One region of the Clostridium sp. LIBA-8553 genome, then DNA from elsewhere that is predicted to be linked to it. Evidence: riboswitches for the same ligand, from Rfam matches in the RefSeq annotation. Region 1 holds a riboswitch; the other holds the start of a gene.

Evidence for each region. Region 1 has a riboswitch for lysine ahead of AC2JAQ_RS07380 (amino acid permease). Riboswitches for the same ligand answer to the same signal wherever they lie in the genome.
Region 2: it holds a riboswitch for lysine, as region 1 does, so the genes downstream of both, AC2JAQ_RS15235 (Na+/H+ antiporter NhaC family protein) here and AC2JAQ_RS07380 (amino acid permease) in region 1, are expected to answer to the same signal.

The regions. Positions count from the first base shown of each region.
Region 1 covers NZ_CM173489.1:1,659,610-1,667,774, reverse strand. Annotated here, with positions in the region: gene AC2JAQ_RS07395 (YczE/YyaS/YitT family protein) at 1-99, opposite strand, end outside; gene AC2JAQ_RS07390 (hypothetical protein) at 377-709, shown strand; gene AC2JAQ_RS07385 (dicarboxylate/amino acid:cation symporter) at 747-1,967, opposite strand; lysine riboswitch at 2,181-2,355, shown strand; gene AC2JAQ_RS07380 (amino acid permease) at 2,479-3,909, shown strand; gene ilvA (threonine ammonia-lyase) at 4,065-5,264, opposite strand; gene AC2JAQ_RS07370 (DUF3892 domain-containing protein) at 5,387-5,605, shown strand; gene AC2JAQ_RS07365 (tyrosine recombinase XerC) at 6,438-7,445, shown strand; gene AC2JAQ_RS07360 (hypothetical protein) at 7,552-7,941, opposite strand.
Region 2 covers NZ_CM173489.1:3,343,171-3,351,335, forward strand. Annotated here, with positions in the region: gene AC2JAQ_RS15225 (FUSC family protein) at 155-736, shown strand; gene AC2JAQ_RS15230 (FUSC family protein) at 758-1,267, shown strand; gene AC2JAQ_RS15235 (Na+/H+ antiporter NhaC family protein) at 1,320-3,035, opposite strand; lysine riboswitch at 3,203-3,377, opposite strand; gene AC2JAQ_RS15240 (ABC1 kinase family protein) at 3,471-5,084, opposite strand; gene AC2JAQ_RS15245 (phasin family protein) at 5,262-5,600, opposite strand; gene AC2JAQ_RS15250 (aminopeptidase P family protein) at 5,709-6,953, opposite strand; gene adhE (bifunctional acetaldehyde-CoA/alcohol dehydrogenase) at 7,107-8,165, opposite strand, start outside.

The DNA.
Region 1 (8,165 bases):
TCCTGCACCACTTAATAAGAATATTACAACACCTAATTGTATGATTGCCATTCCTAATAAGAAAAATATAAGTTTAGGAATAAATTTTTCTTTTTTCATTTTTAATACACTCCTTGTTTTTGAGTTTTGTGAATCGTATTATTGAATGTGAATTTAATATTTAATGTGCATTTAAAAACTTAAAAGAATACCAAACAAAATGATTATACAAGTTGTTCATCAATATGTCAAATATATTTAATAAACACATAAAATCTTTTACAATTTAATGTGAAAATAGGATAATAAAACTATATTATTGGTATAAATAAGAAAAATTGAAAAGTACGTATTTTTATCTTATAATTATTACGTTAGATATAGAGAGGTGAAAAACATGAAGGATAATAAGACTAAAGAACATATTGCTAGAATAGCAAAAGCTTCAACATATTTTATTTTTAAGAATGGACCTGTAAGTAAGCTTCATAAGGAAAATAAAATTTCTGATGAAGAAATGAAGAGTATGCAAGAGTATATGCAAAACCACTTAGCATATCTTTATGAGGTTTTACTTGAGGAAGGTAATCTAAAAAAATATGAGCTTATAATGAATACTATGAATCAATTCTATGTAAATGATGATACTGAAGTAGTATTAGCTGATGAGGGATTTGATGCTTTATATGATCAGTTATTCCCAAAAAGCAATAATATAATTATTAAATAAAAAATGACTATGAGAATTTCTCATAGTCATTTTTTTTTTAATTACAGCTAGCCTCTGGAAGAAAGTCTTTTTCAACCTCTTCAATTTTAAGATTCGAGTTTTTAGTTCTTTTTAATATCGATTCTACTATTATGGCTATAGCTCCATCACCAGTTACGTTTGTTGCTGTACCAAAGCTATCTTGTGCGGCGTGTAATGCTATCATTAATGATTTTTCCACATTACCAAATCCAAGCATACTTTCAAGTAAACCTAGAGAAGCCATAACGCCACCACCAGGTACTCCAGGTGCTGCTACCATAGTCACTCCTAACATAACTATGAAAGGTAACATAAGTGATAATGTTGGAACTTGTCCTTTCATATACATTACAGCCATAGAAGCAAGTACTAAAGTTATAGTATCACCAGCTAAGTTTATTGTAGCGCATAAAGGTATAACAAAGTCTGAAACATCTTCATCAACACCATTTTCTTTAGTGCAGTTTAAAGTGACTGGAATTGTAGCTGCTGATGATTGAGTACCTAAAGCTGTCATATATGCAGGAACCATATTTTTTAATAATTTAAATGGATTTTGTTTCTTTATAGTTCCAGATAAAATATATTGAACTAATAAATAAGCTCCTTGTATTGAGAAAAGAACGACGTAAACAAGTCCAAAGGATTTTAAAGTAGTAAATATCTCACCATTATAACTTAATTTAGCAAATATTGAAAGAATATATACTGGAACTAATGGTATTAAAAGATTTTTTATTGTTAATGAAACAACATGATTAAACTCTTCAGATACTTTTAATAAGTAACTATTTTTTATTCTTGATATTCCTATACCTAGTAGGAATGCAAAAGCTAAGGCAGACATAACACTAAACATTGGAGGTATGTCAATTGTAAAGTACGGTTCAACATTTACAGAACTAGTGCTTAAAGAAGCACTTACTATAAATTTAGGAAGTAATGAACGTCCTATAAAGAATGTTATTATACCTATTAAAAATGTTGATGCATATGCGATTAAAGTTGTTACTAAAAGTCCTTTCCCTGATTTATTTCCTAAAGATGCAATTCCAGGTACTATAAATCCAACTATTATAAGTGGTATTAAAAAACTAAGTAAGTTTCCAAATAGTCCATTGAAGGTCATTAACGCCCTAACGGGTATATCAAAATTTATATAGGAACAACCTAGCCCAATCAGTATTCCTAAAATAATTGCAAAAAATATTCTTTTTATTAAAGATAAATTTTTCATAATAGCCCCCTTTTGTATTTTTATTGAATACACATGTTTTTAATATGAGTACATATTACTATAATTAATATTTAAAGTCAAGGTTAACTATTAATTTTTACTTATAAAATATATTATTTTTACAAGTGTAATTTTAAAATTGGATTTAATTGTTACGAAAAAATAATTGACAATTTATGAATTTAACATCATAATTATTAATAGAAAGTGAATAACTGAGATAGAGGCGCGATGATTAATAGTATCTTTGCAGAGGTAAGCACTGTGAAGCAAAGTGAAAGGATGAATCGCCGAAACCATTAGAAGAGGCTTTAATTCTATTAGGTTGGGGTTACATATAATATATGTAACACTGTCACAATTAATTTTGTGGTGTGCTATCATGAAAGAAGAGTATTGTATAAGACTTTACAAACCCTTAAGCATGAAACCACGCTTAAGGGTTTCTTTTGTTAGCGAAACTTAGTTATCACTTATGGCTTAATTATTAAAACCATAAGGAGGACTAAAAATGAGTCAGGAACAAAATACTAATCTAAAAAGAGGGTTGAAATCAAGACACCTTAGTATGATTGCTATGGGAGGAGCCATAGGTACAGGTATTTTCTTAGCAATGGGAGATACTTTACATCAAGCAGGCGTTGGAGGAGCCTTTGTGGCTTATGGAGTAATAGGAATAATGGTTTATTTCTTATGTACAAGCTTAGGTGAAATGGCAACATATATGCCAGAGACAGGTTCTTTTGGAACTTATGCAACAAAATTTGTAGATCCAGCCTTCGGATTTGCCTTAGGTTGGAACTATTGGTATAACTGGGCTATAACAATAGCAGCAGAAATGGTTGCAGGTTCTTTATTAATGAAATTCTGGTTTCCAAACGTTCCAGCTATAGTATGGAGTGCTTTATTCTTAGTAATTATATTAGGTCTTAATTTATTGTCTGCTAAAGCTTATGGAGAATCAGAATTCTGGTTTGCAACAGTAAAAGTAGCTACTGTTATTATTTTCTTAATAGTAGGTGTGCTTATGATATTTGGAATAATTGGTGGAGAAAAAGTAGGTTTTAAAAACTTTTATGCTAATGGAGGTCCATTTATTGGAGGAGCAAAATCTATATTTATGATTTTCTTAATAGCTGGTTTCTCATTCCAAGGAACTGAGTTGGTAGGGGTTGCTGCTGGAGAAAGTGAAAACCCTGAAAAGAATGTACCTAAAGCTGTTAACACAATCTTTTGGAGAATATTATTATTTTACTTAGGAACAATCTTAGTAATCGGAGCTTTAGTACCTAATGCTCAAGCAGGAGTAGAAACAAGTGCTTTCACAGTAGTATTTGAAAAAATTGGACTAGCTGGTGCAGCATCAGTTATGAATGCGATAATACTTACATCAGTTTTATCAGCTGGTAACTCTGGAATGTATGCATCAAGTAGAATGCTTTATGCTATGGCTAAGAATGGAATGGCACCAAAAATATTTGGAAAAACAAATTCTAGAGGGGTGCCGGTTAATGCAATCATAGTAACAACAATAATTGCTAGTTTATGTTTTTTAACAGGCATTTATGCTGAGAATACTGTATATGTATGGCTTGTAGCAGCATCTGGTTTATCAGGATTTATAGCATGGCTTGGTATTGCAATATGTCACTATAGATTTAGAAGAGCTTATGTGGCACAAGGGAAAGATATGAGTAAATTAGTTTATAAAGCTAAATTATTCCCACTTGGACCTATAATTGCTTTAATATTATGTGGCATAATTGTTTTGGGGCAAGGATATGCTTATTTAGATGTTAGAAATGGAATAGACTGGGGTGGATTAATTTCATCATACATAGGAATTCCTTTATTCTTAGCTTTATTATTTTATTACAAATTTAAATATCATACTAAATTAATAAAATTAGAAGATGTTGATTTAAGTAGAGATAATTTTTAATAATATACACTTTCAAAAAAGGAGTCTATTCAAATAGGCTCTTTTTTATTAGCTTTTATTTAATATGTAGAGTAGAGAAGTAGAACATTTTAAATAATAAAGAGATAAAACTTTAATTAGTTAAAATTCTATCTCTTTTGTTTATTATTTTTATATTAATAAATTTGCTTAATTACATAGTTCTGATCAGTTAGAGCCTTTTTAATTTCCTCAATGTGAGAATGTCCATTAGTTTCTAATGTTATTTCTATAACCATATTTTTTAGAGCATCTATTGCTTTAAAATGATCATGTTCAAGTTTTACTATATTAGCATTTACATCAGCAAGAATTTTTGCGATTTTTAAAATTTGTCCTGGTTTATGAGGAACTTCTAAACTGAATCCAAAAAGTCTACCTTTAGCTACTAAGGCACTATTTATTAATGAAGTTATGGTAACCATGTCTATATTACCACCACTTATTATTGATACTACATTCTTATCTTTAAATTTCAACTTAGAAGAGGCTGCTAATGAAACAGCACCAGAAGCTTCTGCTAAAAGTTTGTGCTTTTCACTTAAGGTAAAGAAAGCTTCAACTATTTCATGATCTGAAACGGTTATTATATCATCTACATATTCTTTTATAAAATTAAAAGTCAAATCACCGGGTCTCTTTACAGCAATACCATCTGCAATTGTATCTACAGATTCTAAATTGACTATTTTGCCTGATTTAAAACTTTGTTCCATGGCATTAGCACCTTTAGCTTGAACTCCTATTATTTTCACATTAGGGTTTAATTCTTTAGCTGCTAAAGTAACTCCACTTATAAGACCACCACCGCCTATTGGGCAAAGAATAACATCTACATCTTTTAAATCTTCAAAGATTTCTAAAGCAACAGTACCTTGACCGCATATTATATCGATATCATTAAATGGATGGATAAATAAAGCACCTTGTTCTTGTTCTATTCTTTTAGCTTCATTAAAAGCATCGTCGTATACATATCCTGATAAGACAACATTTCCTCCTAAATCCTTTGTAGATTGAATTTTTAATAGAGGAGTGGTTTTAGGCATTACTATAGTTGATTTTACATTAGCTTGAGAGGCGGCAAAAGCTACACCTTGAGCATGATTCCCAGCGGAAGAGCATACAACACCTCTTGCTTTTTCTTCCTCTGATAAGGTTCTTATCTTATTTAATGCACCTCTAATTTTATAAGCTCCTGTTAATTGTAAGTTTTCACATTTCATATACACTTGATTCCCAGATTTCTTTGAAAATACCTCACTGTATATTAAAGGCGTTTTTATAACTACATCTTCTATATTCTTTTTTGCTTTAATAATTTTTTCTAAATACAAAATAATCACCTCTCATTTATGTAAACCTTTTATATAATAATTATAACAAAGAAAAATATTTTTTTACAGAGAATATTTTTTGAAAATACATGCAAAATAATAGTAAAGGAAGGTGATAATTTATGTCAGATTCTATAGTTAAAGTAAAAAAGGATAGTAATGGAGAAATTACAGATTACGTTTTAAGTAATGGAAAAACTGTTTCAAAAGCTGAGGGTGTAAAACTTGCAGAAGAGGGAATGATTGATGGTGTTATAATTTCTCATTCTAAAAAAGGTGAAGCTTATTTAAGAAGTATTCCTGATGGAAAAGAAAACAATAACTTAGATGAATTATCATAATTAAATCTTTATAGTATAAGAATTAAAAGGAAGCTAAAAAATATAGTTAGCTTCCTTTTAATTATCATCTTAATATCTGAAAACGATATTAGAATAGTGAGAGATTTAAATATATATTTGTGTTGTAATAAATATTACGTTTTTTTAGTTTATCATGTATATTATTTTGAAAAATGGTCATAATTAAAATAACTTGTTTTAATTGTATTGTTGTAATACATATATACGTATTACTCATAGTATTACGGTTATAAAATTAATATGTAACATTTTATTTTAGAAAGTTGAGTCGAAAATCAAAATTGCAAATTAGGTCAAAACATAACTAGAAATTCATTTTTAAAATTGTTTTTCAAACACAATATGTTTTTCTTAAAATATCCTCAATTTATAACTTCGCTAAATATACATTTAGCGAAGTTGTTGCGTTTTTTGAGCAAATATGCTACAATATAGTCATATCAAGGCTTTGAAAGGATTTTAGACTATGAATAATGAACAAAATCAATTCGAAAATTTTCAATACTCACAGGAAATTAAAGAATTACTCAATATCAATTTAAGTAATGATGATTTAACCAATCTAGATCATATATATAACTATTACGATTCTCAAAATATCCAACGTGATTACGAAGATTTAATTGAAGACATTTATATTTTAATTTTTAAAAGAAATTTTAGTATTACACAATTAGCAGATATATATAAGATGAATCAAAGAATAATAAAAAGATGGTTAAAAGAACTTGGTATGGACAAGCTTTTAGAAGTAGAAAAAGATATCAATTCTGTTGAAAAATTAAATTTTAAAAACGAATCAAACGATGAATTGCACAAAAACAAAAATCTTAAATTTGATTTTATAGAGAAATCGAAGTATCCAAAACGAGTTATTGAGTTTCTAAATTACCTAGAAAATGTAAAAGGTAAATCTTTGAATACAATAAAAGGATACTCAGTTGACTTAGGATTATTTTTTAAATTTTTAAAAGTATATAAAGGTTTAGAAAATAATATTGAATTAGAAAAAATTGAGGAAGTTGAAGTTTCTGAGCTAGGTGATAATTTTATAAAAGACATAACCTTATCTGATATATATGCATTTTTAGCTTTTTTAGAAAAAGTAAGAAATAATAGCGCTTATGCAAGAGCAAGAAAAGTTGCTACATTAAAGTCTTTCTTTAAGTTTTTAAATTCAAAAATAAAAATAATAGATGAAAATCCAACTGTAGAATTAGAATCACCTAAAATAAATAAAAGACATCCCGTTTATTTAACTCTAGATCAAAGTATAACCGTGTTAAATTCAATGGATAAAACAAACAAAAATTACTATAGAGACTACTGTATACTTACTCTATTTTTAAATTGTGGAATGAGATTATCAGAACTTTGTAACATACAAATAGAAAAAATCAAAGGAGATACCTTAACTATCATAGGTAAAGGTAACAAAGAAAGAACTGTATATTTAAATGAGGCTTCAATTTCTGCTATAGATAGTTATTTAAAAAATAGAAATGATTCAAAGGCTACGGAAGAAGCTAAAAAATATCTATTTTTATCTAGCAAATATCGACCTATAAATAAAAGAAGTGTTGAAATGTTAGTTAAAAAACATATAGAAAATGCAGGGTTTAAAGATCAAAAATATACCCCTCATAAACTTAGACACACAGCTGCTACGCTAATGTATAAGTATGGAAATGTAGATATAAGAAGCTTGCAGAATATCTTAGGGCATGAAAATATTTCTACCACTCAAATTTATACCCATGTAGATGATGAAACTCTAAGAAAGGCTGTTAACACCAACCCTTTAGCTAATATTAAATAGCTTAATTTGCTTGGATTTTTACGTTTAATAACTTAAAATTATAAAGAAAATACGGGTATAGAACATATGTTCTATACCCGTATTTTTAGCATTTTTATCTATAAAACTACTCTTTTATTTTTAGCTTTCTAACCCCTGGGAATACTTCTTCTGTCATCTCTTCCATTGTTAAATCATCATTTAAATCTATATCTTCAAGGTATTCTATATGATCAAAAGCATCTTCATACTCGTCTTGTCTAGCTAAATACTCTTCCCAAGTTTCTGTTGTAAGTTCTTCTTCAACATCATCTTCTACTTCTTTATTTTCTTCTTCAGTAAGCTTTTTTAAAGCTTCTTCTATTTTTTTATTCTCTTCAACTTCTTTTGCTATATCCGCTATTTTTATAGCTTTTGTATCTACCCCTTGCATCTCTAAACAATCGCCACAATTGTCGCAAATTTTCCCGTTATATACATCGCAATAATCATCGTTATTAAACACTTTTTTATCCATAAAGTCACCTCTTAATTTGAAAATCATCTTTTCATTATAACAAATAAGTTGAGTTTTATCAAATAAAACTCATTTTTATACTTAAAAATATCCTTATTTCCTTATTCTTTCTAGAAAACAAATTTTAATTTTTTCTTTTTTATAAATCATCTTATAATTTTTTAGATATGAGAACATAAGTTTGCTATGTTCCTATTCATATGATATAATATTACCAAAGAATC
Region 2 (8,165 bases), 1.7 Mb from region 1:
CTTAATTTAAATTATATGATTAGTTTTATACCAATGTCAATCGTTTTTATCTTTAATTTCTCTAATATTCTTCAATTATCATTATTTGTAATAATATAAAAATATTATATACTATCTATAATAGTATTTAAATTTGTCAGGAGGTCTTGTTTGAATGAAAGGTTTAGCCTTACCTAAAATAGGTGCAAGAAATTTAAAAACAGCTTTAGCTGTAACTTTATGTATAGGTTTTTTTGAACTAATACATAGACAATATCCTTTTTATGCTTGCATAGCCGCTGTAATATGTATGAAAGATACTGTTGAAAACTCATACAAGATGGGAAAAAGTAGAATGATTGGTACAATTACTGGTGGTTTAGTAGGTTTATCCTTTACTTTTTTAGCATTAACATTTAATCTAGCAAAATTTCCAGGATTAATAACTGGTGTTGGAATAGTGCTAACTATTTACTTACTTAATGTATTTAATAAAAAAGGATCTGTTTCCATAGCATGCATAGTATTGATAGCTATAATGACAAACCTGCATGGAAAAGCGCCATATGCTTATGCCGTCGATAGAATTATAGATACCTTTATAGGTATAATAATAGCTCTATTAATAAATAAGTATATATACAAGTATGAAGTTAGGGTAAAAAAAGATATAGAAAACATAGAAGAAAAAATTAATAGACTTGAGACAGAAATAAAAAATGATGTCAAAGAGTTAGAAAACAATAAGAAAAGTTAATATGATTTAGGGGTGAAATATTTGTTTAACTTTAACCTGCAAACTATAGGAGCTAGAAATCTTAAAACATCTTTCTCAGTATTTCTATGCATCATAGTATTCGAACTATTAGGCCGTTCTAGTGCCTTCTTTGCTTGTATAGCAGCTATGATGTGTATGCAAGATACTGTTGAGAACTCTTATAAAATGGGAAAAAACAGAATGCTTGGAACTTCTATAGGTGCTGTTGTGGGACTAACTCTCACAGCAATATTTAATCTATTAGACTTACAACATTTTATTATTTATGCACTTTTAACAGCAATAGGTACCACTATAGCTATCTATCTATGTATCTTATTTAATTGTAAAGGTGCAGTAAATAGTGCTTGTATCGTTGTATTTGCTATAATGACCAGCTTAAAGGGAGTTGGCTCATATAATTATGCTTTTAATAGAATTCTAGATACATTTATTGGAGTTATAATTGGTATATTAGTTAATAGACTTGTATATCCTTATTCAAAGACAACAGAAGAGGATACCAATTAAAAATATGCTGCAATATAAAAAAGAGAAGGTTATAGCCTTCTCTTTTTTATATTTAATTATTACTAGTAGTTTGTTCTACCTTCTTACCAAATATCATTGTTAATATGAATAAAGCTATTAAAGCTATAGGTAAGACTATCCAGAAGCTTAATCCTAGACCAGCCGGTATATATCCAAATACTACAGTTATTATTCCAACAAAGATTGAATACCATATTTGTGTTCTAACGTGTTCTATATGATCACAACCCGCTCCTGTTGAAGAAAGGATTGTTGTATCAGATATAGGTGAACAATGATCTCCAAAAATTGCTCCTGTTAATACAGCTGATGTACTAACTATTACAAACTGCCATTCTGGATTTATAGCAAAAGCTAGTGGAATTGCTAATGGCATTAGTATTCCCATGGTTCCATAGGCTGTACCTGTTGCAAAGGCTATTACTGAACCTAAAATAAATATTATAGCAGGTAATAAGAATGCTGGTATCGTATCTGATAAAACTCCAACTAAATAAGATGCTGTTCCTAACTCCTTAATTACAGAGCTTAATGACCAAGCTAATATAAGAATTACTCCTGTTATTAGAAGTCCCTTCATTCCTTCAACCCATATTCCTATACCTTCTGAAATAGTAAATATCTTTCTGCACACACCTAATGCAAGTGCAACTATAGTTGCTAACAATGCTGATTGAAATAAGACTACCGAAGCATCAGCATTTGAGAATGCTGCTTGTATTCCAGCAAAACTTAAAGGTGCGTTATTCATAAGTTCTATTATTGCTAAATCTTCTCCACCCATTATAGTGACCCATCCACTATAATAAAATCCTACTAAAGATGAACCTATTAAAACACCAATCGGTATTATAGCATTCCAAATGCTTAACTTGATTCCTTTTATAGGTTCTAAATCTTCACTATCTGATGAAGTTTCTGTTGTTGATAAAACTTCTCCTCTTCTAGCTCTTCTTTCAGCTTTAAGCATCGGTCCAAACTCTCTTAAAGTAATAGCTGATATAACAACAAAAGCTAAAATTAATATGTTATAAAATCTATATGGTATTGTTTCTAAAAATACTCCAAAACCATCGGCTTCTATTCCTACACTCTTTAAAGCATCACCGATTAATCCTACCTCTAATCCTATCCAAGTTGATATTATAGCTAAACCTGCAATTGGAGCTGCTGTGGCATCTATAATAAAAGCTAACTTTTCTCTTGAAACTCCTAATTTATCTGTAACTGGTCTCATTATTGGGCCTACTATTAATGAGTTAGCATAATCATCAAAGAAAACTGCTAGTCCTAAAAGCCAAGTTGTAAGTTGTGCACTCTTAACTGTTTTAGCTTTTCTTGCTAAAGCCTCAGCTATAGCCTTTGCACCACCCATTTTAGCTACTAAATGAATTACCCCTCCAATAACTAAAACCTGAAGAATGATTCCTGCATTCCAAGGATCTGCTAAAGAATTTAAAGCTCTATAAGTAAAATCTATAAATCCTTGTGTCAGAGCTGTAAGTATATTAAATCCATTCAATTGAAGCATTATACATCCCGTCATCGTTCCTATAAATAAAGAAACTATAACATTCTTAGTTATAAAAGCTAGAACAATTGAAACTAATGGTGGTAATACTGTCCATAATCCAAATTTTGCTGAATTTACAGCTGCAACGTCTTCTGTAGCGAAAACTAAAGTTGAACATAGCATTGTCATAACAAAAACTGCTAAAAACACTTGAAATCTTGTTCTATTTCTCATTTTTAAATCCCCCTTAAATACTTAGTGAATTAATTTAAAGAGGCATTCTTTTTAAGAATTACTTATCTCTAAATATAAAAAAAGACCTTAGGCTTAATCAACCTAAGGCCTTAATAATTACAAAATTTATTTTTCAAACAAATTAATCATTACTAAATACAATTCCCTAAGATGATAGCACTTCACAATTTTTCTGTGACAGTGTTGTATATATTTTATACAACCCCAGCATTTAGCATCAAAGCTTTAGCTAAAAACTTCGGCGATAATCCCTTTTCTAATACTTCTACGTTGCTTAACTCCATATTAGTACTCTTGATTTCTCGCGCCTCTACCTCTTTTAAAACTATTCACTTTTCTAATTATTATATTGTATACATTTATACAGTATAAATATATTTTTTTCAAGTATTTAAGAAGTTTATTAACTATTTATTAAAAAAATCCTGATTTTATTATAGAAATCAATAACCACAAACCTAATATTCCTGCTACTACAAAGCCTATTAATCCTAAAATAGGAACACCCTGAAAAGTTGGTCCTGTTTTAGCATTAACTATTAACGATGAGCCTATTACCATGCATCCTACAATTAAAGCAAATGCTATTCTATTCACCATTCTATTTAAATCTGCAAGAGGCCTATCTAAGCCTTTCATTTCAATTTGTAATTTAGCTCTTCCTTTAGTTAAACTATCTACAAGCTCTGAGAACTTAGTTGGAACTTCCAAACTTTTTGATGCAAATTTATAAGTTCCCATTATGATTTTATCTTTATTTAAACTTTTTAAAATTTCTTCTTTATTTCTTTCCTTTATATAAGGAAAAATACACTCCATAATTTCTAAATCAGGATCAATCTTACTAACAACACCTTCTAATATAACAATTGACCTCACAAGAGTAGTCATTTCTCTAGGAAACTGAATATTATTTCTTCCTGATATCTCGAATATTTCTTTAAACAAGTCGGATATTTTTATACTTTTTAAGGATGCATTTATATATTTTAAAACTATATTATTTAAATCTTCATATAAAACTGAATTTTTAACTGGCCCTTTTTTTATTCCTATAGCATTTACAAAATCAACCAAAGTATCAATATCCTCTAAAGCCATAGCCGTCATAGCCTTGTTAAGCCATCTTTTTATATTAGAATCTAATTCTCCAACCAATCCAAAATCTATAAAATATATTTTTCCATCTTTAATAAATAAATTTCCCGGATGAGGATCTCCATGGAAGAATCCGTCTTCAAGAACTTGTTTAAAAAAAGAATTTGCAAGCTTATTAGCAATATCTTCACATTGATATCCTTCACTTTCTAAAACATCAAAATCAGTTATTTTGCATCCATCTATGTATTCCATAGTCAAAATTTTCTTGGAAGTAAGTCTATCTATAACTCTTGGAACTCCAACACAAGCCACATCCTTATTTAAATCGTGAAATCTTTCTGTATTCTTAGCCTCTTTCACAAAATCAAGCTCATTTAATGTAGCATCTTCAATTTCCTTGAAAGCCTCAAAAGGATTAATTAATGTATTTGATACATGAGAGGATGTAAATCTGCTTAATCTTCTTAGTATGCTTAAATCTAGCTTCATCTTCTCATCAATTTTATAATGTTGAACCTTAACAACTACATCTTTCCCATCTCTTAACTTGGCTTTATGAACCTGAGCAATTGAAGCTGAAGCTAATGGAGTTTCACTAAATTCTAAAAAATATGTATTTATATCAGTCCCAAAGGACTCGTAAAATATTTCTTTAACCTTATTAAAATCCGTTATTTCATTACTGTCTTGAAGCTTTTCTAACTCCTTAATATAAGCTTTAGGAAGTAAATCTGGTCTTGTACTTAATATTTGTCCAATCTTAACAAAAGTTGCTCCCAACTCCTCAAGTGCCTCTCTAAATGCTTGTGGTCTAGGCTCAATCTTTTTACTTTTAGGCAATTTGCTAGAAACTAAAAAGTCAAAACCATAGTAAGTAAAAACTCTCACAATTTCTCGTAACCTTTGTACACCCTGTCTTTTACTCATAAACTCACCCCCTATGTCTAAAGAATTAAAATTACTCTATTTATTAACAAGATTAAAAACTCCATAAAGTATATTAAAAGAATTCAATATTTTCATTTAAGCCATTTTCTCTATGGCTATAACAATTTACTCATAATTTCCTAAATACTTTATAGAGTTTTATTTATTTTTTATACCCTAACTTTCTTTTTCTTTTACTTTAGCTTCTAATACGGCTACTCTTTCTCTTAATTTATTTATTTCTTCTAAAGTATCTTTATTAGCTTCATCAAACATAGTCTTAAAATCTTCCTTTGTGAAAGGCTTCATTTTTTCTAATTTGCTTGTTATTTCATTAGTTGCTTCTGTAGTTTTTTCTTGTATATTCCTTTTTAACTCTTCTGATAAAACTTTTCCATCTTCAACAGTAATTTTACCTTTTGAAACCATATCTGATATAAAAGAATCTGCCTTTTCATAAGCAGTAGCAGCAGTTCCAACTCCAGCTAACATAACTTTTTTTAATTCATTTATCATGAAATCATCTCCTAAACCATAGTTTTCTCTATAAAAATTTTATTTAATTCTACTCTTAATTTTTTCAAATTTAAAGCTTATTATTCTTAAAGTAATATTAATTCTAAATTATCTATTTCTCATAAAGTTTTCTATATCTTCTACAGATTTAATGCAATCCTTTGTTAGAACTTCACAACCATCTTTAGTTACTAAAACATCATCTTCTATTCTTATGCCTATACCCTCTTCTTCTATGTATAGACCTGGCTCTACAGTATAAACCATACCTTCTTCAAGTATTATGTTTCTCTTACCAACATCATGAGTGTCAAGTCCTAAACTATGCCCTATAGAATGAAAATAATACTTTCTAAAATCTTTTTTATCTTCTATAAGACCTAATCTAATACAAGCTTCTGCTAAAAGATTATTCGCTTTTTCATTTAATTCAAAAAATCCTATTCCAGATCTAACAGAATTTATTATCTCTTCATTTACTTTTAAAACTTCTTCATAAACTTCTCTTTGTCTATCTGTAAACTTACCATTAGCAGGGAATGTTCTAGAAATATCTCCATTATAATAATTTACTTGAGCTCCTAAATCAAAAAGAATTAAATCTCCATCTTTTATCTCACTATTATTATCTACATAGTGTAAAGTAGCCGCATTAACACCAGCCGCTGCTATTGTTTTAAAAGCATAATCCTTAACTCCATGTTGTTTTAAATAGAAATCGAAATATGCTTCTAGTTCATATTCTTTCATTCCAGGCTTACATTCTTTCATTAAAAGCTCTACACCTTTTGCTGTTATATCTGCAGCCTTTTTTATTTCTTCTACTTCCTCTTTACATTTAATTTGTCTTAAAGCAGCTATATATCCATAAGCATCCTTTATAGTTACTTGAGGATATTTTTCCTTAATATCTTTTGCAAATCTTTGACTTTTACTCATTTCTTCATCAAATGATACTCTTTCTAAATCTAAATAAAGAGCTTCTGCAATTCCATTAGTAAAAATCATATTTAAATCACTTTGAAAATCATCTAAGAATTTTATATTTTCTATACCTGAAACTTCTTTAGCTTCATAATCTCTTATAGTCTTTCCAGTCCATCTTTCTTGCTCTAAATTTGGCTTTAATATATAAAGAACTTCGTCAACTATTCCGTCTACTTTTTTAATCATTAATATATGCTTTTCTTCATCTACTCCTGTTAAGTAGTAAAAATTTCTGTTTGGAGTAAATGGAAAATATTCATCTGCTGTTTTTCTTTTTGCTTCGCCTGCAAATAAAACTAATAATGAATTATCATCTAGTTTTTTTAATAAATTCTCTCTGTTTTTAATAAAAACTAAGTTTTTCATTTTAATCCCTCCAATTCCTATTTATTAAATTTTATCATATATAAGGTTTAAAATCTTATAATAAATAATACATCTTATTATTTTTTACTTAAATCAAAAAAATACTCACTAGATTAACTAGTGAGTATTTATTATTATCTTACTTCAAAGCTATTAAACTCTATCTTTTTTACCTTCGAAAGCGTTGATGTACATTTGCTTGATTTCACTGATTAATGGGTATCTTGGGTTAGCACCTGTACATTGATCGTCGAATGCATCTTCACTCATTTTTTCTAATGTAGCGTAGAATGCTTCTTTTGAAACTCCGCAATCAGCTATTGTTGCAGGTATTCCAACTTTCTTCTTAAGTTCATCTATAGCTTTGATTAAGTTATTAACTTTTTCTTCTTCGTTCTTTCCACCTAATCCTAAGTAGTCAGCAACTACTGCATATCTCCATTTAGCATTTGGATATTTGTATTGTGGGAATGCAGCTTGTTTTCTTGGGTTGTCAACAGCATTGAATCTTATTACTTGGTCTATTAAGATTCCGTTAGCAACTCCATGAGCTATATGGTGCTCTGATCCTAATTTGTGTGCCATTGAGTGACATACTCCTAAGAATGCGTTAGCGAATGCCATACCAGCCATTGTTGAAGCATGAGCCATTTTTTCTCTTGCTTTTATGTTTGTAGTTCCCTCATTGTATGCTTGAGGTAAGTATTTGAATATTAATCTTATAGCTTCTAGAGCTAATCCGTTAGTGTATTCTGATGCTAAAACTGAAACGTAAGCTTCTAAAGCATGAGTTAATGCGTCAATACCTGATGCAGCTGTTAATCCTTTTGGCATGTTCATCATAAGTTCAGCGTCTATGATAGCCATATCTGGAGTTAATTCGTAGTCTGCTAATGGATATTTTACTCCTGATTCTTCGTCAGTTATAACTGCGAATGGTGTTACTTCTGAACCAGTACCAGCTGATGTTGGAACTGAGATCATCATAGCTTTTTGACCCATAGTTGGGAATGGGTATACTCTCTTTCTGATATCCATGAATCTCATTGCTAAATCTTCGAAAGCAACTTCTGGATGCTCATACATTACCCACATGATCTTAGCAGCGTCCATTGGTGAACCTCCACCAAGAGCTATGATTGTATCTGGTTGGTAGCTTCTCATTGCTTCAGCACCTTTTTTAGCACATGCTAAAGTTGGGTCTGGAGTAAC